Regions from separate parts of the Glutamicibacter sp. HZAU genome, predicted to be linked through region 2. Evidence: predicted binding sites of a transcription regulator. Region 2 holds the regulator's gene; the other holds the start of a gene.
The links. Region 2 encodes LexA, which represses DNA repair genes until DNA is damaged. Its sites were predicted from a motif close to TCGAACANNTGTTCGA; they were not measured.
Positions count from the first base shown of each region.

Region 1: EKH49_RS11785 (4-hydroxyphenylacetate 3-hydroxylase N-terminal domain-containing protein) is a predicted target of LexA. The motif match lies at 1,628-1,643, and genes of this name have one in related genera.

Region 1 covers NZ_SCKZ01000006.1:426,590-430,877, reverse strand. The annotation lists gene EKH49_RS11790 (MmgE/PrpD family protein) at 1-85, opposite strand, end outside; gene EKH49_RS11785 (4-hydroxyphenylacetate 3-hydroxylase N-terminal domain-containing protein) at 93-1,589, opposite strand; gene EKH49_RS11780 (MFS transporter) at 1,837-3,207, shown strand; gene EKH49_RS11775 (LLM class flavin-dependent oxidoreductase) at 3,375-4,288, shown strand, end outside.
Region 2 covers NZ_SCKZ01000002.1:428,317-432,604, forward strand. The annotation lists gene EKH49_RS04590 (ATP-dependent DNA helicase) at 1-546, shown strand, start outside; gene EKH49_RS04595 (glycoside hydrolase family 76 protein) at 690-1,736, shown strand; gene lexA (transcriptional repressor LexA) at 1,793-2,512, opposite strand; gene EKH49_RS04605 (LysM peptidoglycan-binding domain-containing protein) at 2,771-3,124, shown strand; gene EKH49_RS04610 (histidinol-phosphate transaminase) at 3,205-4,288, shown strand, end outside.

The DNA of each region.
Region 1 (4,288 bases), on a different contig from region 2:
TCGTTTCCTCCGGCAGCTGGGCGTACTGGGTTTCCAGCAGGTGCTCCAGCAGCGCATCGAGCACATCGGGCGTCGGGTTAGCCATGATTTCCTCAGGCGCGCGTTGCCGCGGCGTCGAGGTCCAGTCCGGACTGCTCTGCCAGAACCGGGTCGATGCCCAACTCCGCGAACATCGCCTCGAAGGCACCGGTTTCGCCCTTCATCTGGGCCTTGCGGTGGTCCAGGCCGCGGGCACGGCCCACCGAGCCCAGGTAGAAGCGCTCGTAGAGCTCGATGCGGCTGCCCAGCGCGGATCCGGCGAAGTCCCACGCGGTGCGGAAGATCTTGGCGCGTTCCTCCGGCGCAATGCCGTTGGCCCCTGGCAGGTACTTCTTCAGCAGTGGGCCCAGGCGAGGATCCTCGAAGGCGGACGCGGTCGGGGTGGCCAGCAGGTTGTGCGAGCCCATCGACTTGATGATGTCGTTCACGCGTGCCATCCAGATTGGCATCATGGTGCGCAGCGCGGAGATGTCATCGTGGCAGAAGAACGCTCCGCCGCCCCATTCCGAGGCGTTGACCTCGGCCGAGTGGATCACGGCGCGGGCGATGCGCAGGTAGGAGTAGATTTCTCCGAGCATCGCAGCGGTGTCCGGCTTGGTATCGGTGGCGGTGACCTTGGCCATCTGCACGCACAGGTCATAAGCGAATTCGAGCTTCACCGATGCGCGGATGGCGGTCTGCTGCTGGGTGTTTCCGGTGGCGGTGCCGGCATTCAGGGAGTTGTAGACATCCAGCTGGCCGTCGATGAAGACGCGGTCCCACGGAACCAGCACGTCGTCGAAGATGATGACCGCATCCTGCTCGTCGAAGCGCGAGGAGAATGGCTTGTCCACCACTGGCTGGTCCACGCCGTAGTGGTCGCGGCATACCGAAACCACGCCCTTGGTGGCGACCGGGATGGCGAAGGACAGCGCGTATTCCTCGAAGCCCTTCTGGATCGGCACGGCCGGGTAGACGTAGAGCTCGTCGGCGATGGGGCCCAGGGTGGCGAGCATCTTCGCGCCGCGCACGATCAGGCCTTCTTCGGTGCGGTCCACCACGCGCAGGGTCAGTTCTTCATTGATGCCCTGCAGCTCGCCGACCGACTTGTCGATGGCCGCATGCACGATGGTGTGGGTCAGGGCCAGGTCCTTCTCCTGGACCAGGCGCCAGTAGTTCTGCAGGCGCTCGAAGTAGACCGGGTTCCCGGACTTGGCGAAGATGTCCGGACGCGAAGCATGGCCGGCCAGCACGACGTTGACGTAGTCGGGAGTGCGGCCAAGCATGCCGTTGGAGTAGCGGGCCAGGCGGTCGAAGGCGCGGTGGCGGCGTGCGATGTCTTCCGCGTTCTTCGGGCGAAGCAGCGAGACGTTATGCTGCTCGCCGGTCTCTTCATCGACCATCAGGCAGTCATCTGCATACTTGTGCTGGTAGTCGAAGTACGCTGCCATGCCGTTGATCGAGCCGGCAAATGCCGGGTGCTCGGTGACGTCAATGCGCTGATCTCCCAGCCAGACCTCGCGGGAATCCTTGAGCCCTGCCAGGTACTGCTCTCCAGTGCGTGCACTCATCTTTGCTGCTCCTTTATCGGGCGTCCCGCCACGCGGGTTCAAAAATATATTCTGTGCATCAGTTTATATAACTTCTGTGACCCAGATCAAGTCACTCGCTGAAGAAATTTTTCAAAACCGCGGAATTCCGCGGTTTTTACCTCTTCAAGAAAATATTATTAGTCTTAAAATGCGTAAAAATTGGACAGCGCGAGTGAAATAAGCCACTATGGCTTAAGTCACATCAGCGAAAAGGAAGGGTTCTCAGGTGTCCTCATCACAGCAGAACCGCCCAGCACAGGCAATGGAGCCCAGCGACTCCCTCAATACCAAGGATTTGCGCCGCATTCTCGGTTCCAGCTTCTTGGGCAGTGTCATCGAGTATTACGACTTCATCTTGTACGCCACCGCGGCGTCGCTGATTTTCGACAAGGTTTTCTTCAGCAACCTGACCCCTGGCTTGGCTCTCTTCGCCTCCTTCGGCACCCTGGCTGTCGGATACATCGCCCGCCCGCTGGGCGGCATTGTCTTCGGCCACTTCGGCGACCGCTTGGGACGCAAGAAGATGCTGGTGCTGTCCATGATGATGATGGGCGTGGCCACCGTTGCCATTGGCCTGCTGCCTACGACGGCAACCATTGGCGCGGCCGCTCCGGTCATCCTGGTCCTGCTCCGCGTGATCCAGGGTGTAGCAGTCGGCGGCGAATGGGGCGGCGCCACCTTGATGGCCTTGGAACACGCCCCGGCTTCCAAGCGCGGCTTCGCAGCTTCCTTCGCCAATGCCGGAGCTCCGGCCGGCGGCCTGCTGGCGACCTTCCTGGTTTCCTTCGTCTCCTTCTCCACCGGTGATGCGTTCCTTGAATGGGGCTGGCGCATTCCGTTCATCTTCTCGGCAGTCCTGATCATCATCGGCATGGTCATCCGCCTGAAGGTGGCAGAAACCCCAATTTTCCAGGAAATGGATGCGAAAGCCGCCGAACGCCAGCAGGAACGCAAGACCCCGATCTCGCTGGTACTGAAGAACCACTCCCGCACCGTCATCATTACCCTGATCGCTTCGCTCGGCTTCTACACCTGCCAGGGCGTCCTGACCTCATGGGGCGTTTCCGAAGCCGCGGCCCAAGGCGTGGACCGCTCCTTCGTGCTGAACACCAAGGGCTACGCGGCCATGGTCACCATCGTGGTCTGCTTCTTGGCCGCCAAGCTCTCGGACAAGTACGGACGCAAGACCATCCTGACCATCGGCGGCACAGCCGGTATCCTGTGGGCTTTCCCCGCGGTCTTCCTGATGAGCAATGGCACCGGCTGGGGCTTCGCAGTAGCAGTGATCGTCGGCAATGGCGTCATCCAGGGCATTCTCGCCGGACCGATTGGCGCTTACATCTCCGAGCTGTTCCCGGCCGATGTCCGCTATACCGGCGCGTCGCTGGCCTACCAGGGATCCTCAACCCTCGGTGCCGGCTTCACCCCGATGATCTGCACCGCGCTGGCCGTCAGCTTCGGCATCACCGCGGTTGGCATCTTCTGGGTGGCGATCCTGGTGATCGGACTGATCGCAATCCGCATCAGCCCGGAAGGCGCCGCATTGTCTCCGAAGACCGCTGGCTCAGCATCGGCCGACGCAAAGCTGAACGCCTAACCCCACCGCCGGTCCGCGTACCTGTGGGTACGCGGACCAGTTTTTGACTTCTAACATCAATTTTTCTGAATGCCATGGCACAAAAGTTCTCTATTTACTACTTTGTGGACTCTTGTAAACATGGATTCAGTGCTTCCCGTCGCATTCGCAGGAAAGGATGAGTTTCAATGACTCCCAAGAACCCCCAGCACATGGTGCTCACCACCTTCATGCTGCCAGCTGGCTACCACAAGGACTCGTGGCGCATGGACGGCTCGCGCTCCGATGAGCTGGCCAACCTGGAATTCGTCTACGACCTGACCAAGATGGCTGAAGACGCCAAGCTTGATGCCATCTTCTTTGGCGACATCGTCCATGCCAACACCGTGATGCGCGGCGACATCAAGATGAACGGCTTCTACGAGCCCATCTCGGTACTGTCCGCACTGGCAGCACGCACCAAGAACATTGGCCTGATCGGCACCGTCTCCACCTCCTTCTCGGAGCCATACAACCTGGCCCGGCAGATGGCCGGCCTGGACCACATGTCAGGTGGACGCGCAGGCTGGAACATCGTGACCAGCTCCGATGGCTTCCAGAACTTCGGCATGGACAGCGCCCCGGATCCAGCTACCCGCTACCGCCGCGCCACCGAGTTCGTCGAGGTAGCCAACAAGCTTTGGGATTCATGGGAAGACGACGCCGTCACGAACGACAAGGAATCGGCCTGGTACGTCGATACCGACAAGATCCACCCGATCAATCACGAAGGCGAATTCTTCAAGGTCCAGGGCCCGATCAACATGCCACGCAGCCCGCAGGGCCGTCCGGTGCTGGTCCAGGCAGGATCCTCGGGACCGGGCATGGAGCTGGGTTCCTCGGTGGCCGACGGCATCTACACCGCGCAGCCGCTGAAGGAGCCTTCGGTCGAGTTCTACGCGAAGTTCAAGGCCATGGCCGCGGCCAAGGGCCGCAACCCCAACGATGTGAAGATCATCCCGGGCATCCTGCCGATCCTCGGCGATACCCAGGCTGAAGCAGATGAGCTGGCCGAAGAGCTGGCCAACCACATCCACTTGGAGAACGGCCGCGTGCAGGTTGG
Region 2 (4,288 bases):
GATCTCATCAAGGCCTCCGGCGGCGGTGCACTGGCTCTGTTCACTTCGAAACGCTCCGCCGAAGAAGCGGCAAGCATCTTGCGCGAACGCCTGGACGTGGAGATCCTGTGCCAGGGCGAGGGCAGCATGAAGTCGCTGGTCGAGCAGTTCAGCAGCGAACGCGACACCTGCCTGTTCGGAACCATGACCCTGTGGCAGGGCGTGGACGTGCCAGGAGATTCCTGCCGGCTGGTCATCATCGACAAGATCCCGTTCCCGCGCCCGGACGACCCGATCTCCAAAGCCCGTTCCGAGGACGTGGCCAAGCATGGCGGCAACGGCTTCATGCAGGTGGCCGCCACCCATGCCGCGATTCGACTGGCCCAGGGCGCTGGACGCCTGATCCGTTCGGTCGGGGACAAGGGCGTGGTGGCGATCCTCGATTCGCGCATGGCCACTGCACGGTACGGCAGCTTCTTGAAAGCGACCCTGCCGCCGATGTGGCCGACTGTCGACAAGAAGGTCATCACCGGAGTTCTCCAGCGTTTGAACCCGGACGGGAAATAGCTGCAGCCAGAGCATGAACTTGAGCTGTCCTTGGACTTGGGGCAGCTCAAGTTCTTTAAGCACTATCAGCAGGATGGTTGGAGATGCACTAAGGTCTGTGACAAGAACTGATGCCGCGTGAACCGGAAGGCACCATGGAGTCCATGCAGGAATTGGCACACCAAGCCGCCATCGACACCCACCAGCGTTTCGGACGGCGCCTCTTGCGGCTGCCCGGAACCTGGATTGGGCAGAACTACAGCAGGGCGCACCGGTTGCGCGACGGAAGCTTGCTCAGCGATCTCAATGGCTGCGCGCACCCGTTTTCGGAGTGGAACTATTGGTGGCAGGCGCATTATCTGGATGCCATCATTGATGACGGCCACTCCTATCTGGCAGCAGGCGACGCGGAATCGGCGCGTGCCGAGCTGGCCCGGGCCAATCATCTGTTGCGTGGCATTCGAATTCGCAACTTCGGGATGCTGCCCAACTACTTCTTCGACGATATGGCGTGGCTTGCCTTGGCCAGCGGCCGTCTGGCGCAGTTCACGCTGGCCGTGACGGGAGAAGGAAACCACGCTGCTCGGACTGCAATGCGGGTGCTGGGAGAACAGCTTCAAGCTGGCATGGACGAGGTGCTGGGCGGCGGCCTGTACTGGTCGAAAAAACGGGATTTCAAGAATACGCCGGCCAATGGGCCGGCAGCCCTGTTCTTCGGCCGAACCGGACAGAAGGACACCGCACGGCAGGTTCTCCAATGGCTGGAGAAGAACCTGTTCAGCGCCGAGCGTGGGCTGTATTTGGACGGGCTGCGGTTGGCCAGCCAGGGGCATACGGTGGAGCCAGCGATCTATACCTATAACCAGGGCACGGTGCTAGGCGCGTTGCTTGAGCTTGGCGAGCCAGCCGATCTGGCTCACGCCCAGGTGCTGATCGATGCGACCACGCACTCGCTGTCTTCCGCGCCCGGAGTACTCGCGTTCAACCGCGGGGGAGACGGGAACCTTTTTGCCGGAATCCTGTGCCGGTATCTGGCCCTCGCCGCGAAAGATCACCGCTTGGAAGCAGCAAGCAGGGAGCAGGCCAGGCAACTGGTCACGGCAACTGCAGGCCATCTGATCGACCAGGAACCGCGCCGGCTCTCGACGGCAGTCCAGCGCTGGATGATCTTCGCCGCGGCCGCCCAGATCGAGCTCGAGGCCGGCGAGTAGCTGATTAAACGAAAATTGCGCTGGTGCCAAGCACCAGCGCAATATCCACACGAAATCTAGAGCGAGCGCATGACCGAGACGACGCGTCCCATGATCTTTGCTGCATCACCCAAAATCGGTTCGTAGCGCGAGTTCTGCGGAAGCAGCCAAGTATGCCCATCACGCTGCCGGAAGGTCTTGACGGTCGCTTCCTCGTCCAGCAGGGCTGCGACGATGTCGCCGTTGTCTGCCGTCTGCTGTCGGCGGACAACTACCCAGTCGCCGTCGCAAATCGCGGCGTCAACCATTGAATCGCCGGACACCTTGAGCATGAACAGTTCGCCGTGGCCCACGAGCTGACGAGGCAACGAGAAAACATCCTCGACGGACTGTTCTGCCAGGATCGGACCGCCAGCAGCAATACGGCCAACCAGCGGAACCATGGTGGTGTCAGCAGAAGTGCTCAGCTCAATGATCTTGGCGTCTTCGCTGGCAGCCGGCTCGACCGGCTCCGAGGCCTCGGCCTTTTCGGCATCGTCGGACAATTGCAGCGGCAGCAGGATTTCCATCGCGCGCGGACGGCGTGGGTCTCGACGGATATAGCCGAGCTTTTCCAACTGGCTCAACTGGTGGGTCACGCTCGACAGACTCTTGAGTCCGACAGCGTCGCCAATCTCACGCATCGATGGCGGATAACCGTTCTTGCCGATAGACCGCTGGATCGTCTCAAGGATCTTCTTTTGGCGAATCGTCAGCGAACGTGCATTCGATCGGGGAGTGCGTTGTGATGCTGACATGAGATTTTGCCTTCCCTAGCAATCATTCGAAAGTTTGCGTGTCCAAACTGTCGGAGCTAGATGGTGAGATGTTTTCATTGCTCGTCTACTTCGAAATCTTAGTAGATAAGCGAGCTTCTTTCAAAGATTTGTTCGAAAACTTCTGGACAAGTTCCGCGAATCTCTGTTAGAACAGATATACGAGGTTCGAACAAGTTTTCGAATCAGTTCTTTCGAATAAAAATTCGCATCACTTGAATTTCTTGAGGAGACAACGTCATGGCTACCGTCGCACTTGACTCAGATCAGACCCAAGCGCCGCTGAAAATCCGCATCAACCGCCGCGGTTGGGCTGTGCTGGTGGGGATGCCCGTTTTCGCACTCACGATCGCTGCTGCTTTCTTCTTCTCCATGTTCGCCTCTGACGCGCATGCCGCGGCAGAAGATCCTGCTGGGGTTGGAACCATCGATGTCACCGTGATCCCCGGAGATACGCTATGGAGTTTGGCTCGCGACTATGCCACCGGTTACGACGTGACTTCCGCAGTTGGCCACATCGCGGAGCTCAACGCCTTGGACGGCAGCGAAATCCAGGTTGGAGATACCTTGTCGATTCCGGTCCTTGCCGGCTAGCTTCCCCCGCTGTCCAGTGTTTGTTACCTGCAGCCGTAGCGGATTCACTGGCGGGCTCGCTGCGCACGTAGACTTGATGCGTGAATGACCGCAGTGAACTTTTGAGTCAGCTGCCCTTGCGTGAGAATCTCCGCGGGCTATCCCCTTATGGCGCACCGCAAATTGACGTGCCGATCCAGTTGAACGTCAACGAGAACACCCATCCGTTGCCACCGGTAGTCGTAGACGCCATTGCCCAGGAAGTGGCCAAGGCAGCGGCAACTCTGAATCGCTATCCCGACCGCGAGTTCACCGAGCTTCGTGAACTTCTTGCCGATTACCTCGGCCACTCGCTCACCAAGGAGAACATCTGGGCCGCGAACGGTTCGAATGAAATCCTGCAGCAGATCCTGCAAGCCTTCGGTGGTCCAGGCCGTACCGTGATGAGCTTCGGCCCCACCTACTCCATGTACCCGCTGTTGGCCAGTGGTACTGATACCACCTATATCGCCGGTGAACGCGCCGAGGATTTCACCCTGTCCGCCGAATCTGCAGCCGCGCAGGTCCGCGAGCACAAGCCGAATATCGTGTTCCTGTGCTCGCCGAACAACCCCACCGGCACCGCGCTTGGCCTTGATGTCATCACGGCCGTGTACGAAGCCATGAGCGAGCACAACGGCATGGTGATCGTTGACGAGGCGTACGCCGAATTCTCCTTGGCCAGCACCAAGTCCGCACTGAGCCTGCTTGAAGGCCGCCAGCGATTGATCGTCTCGCGCACCATGTCCAAGGCATTCGGCCTGGCCGGCGCACGCGTCGGCTACCTGGCCGCTGCGCCAGAGGTCACCGATGCCATCCGCTTGGTGCGGCTGCCGTACCACCTGTCGGCCGTGACCCAGGCAACGGCGATCGCCGCCTTGAAGAACATCGAGTTGCTCCTGGCGCAGGTCGAAGACATCAAGTCCCAACGTGACCGCATCGTCGCGCGCTTGAAGGAACTGGGCCTGAAGCCATCGGTCTCCGACTCCAACTTCGTCTTCTTCGGTGGCGTCGAAGACCCCCACGCTATTTGGGAAGGCCTGTTGGAAGCCGGCATCATCATCCGCGACAATGGAATTCCGGGGACCTTGCGTGTTACGGCCGGAACAGAATCAGAAACCACAGCCTTCTTGGAACGACTTGCCG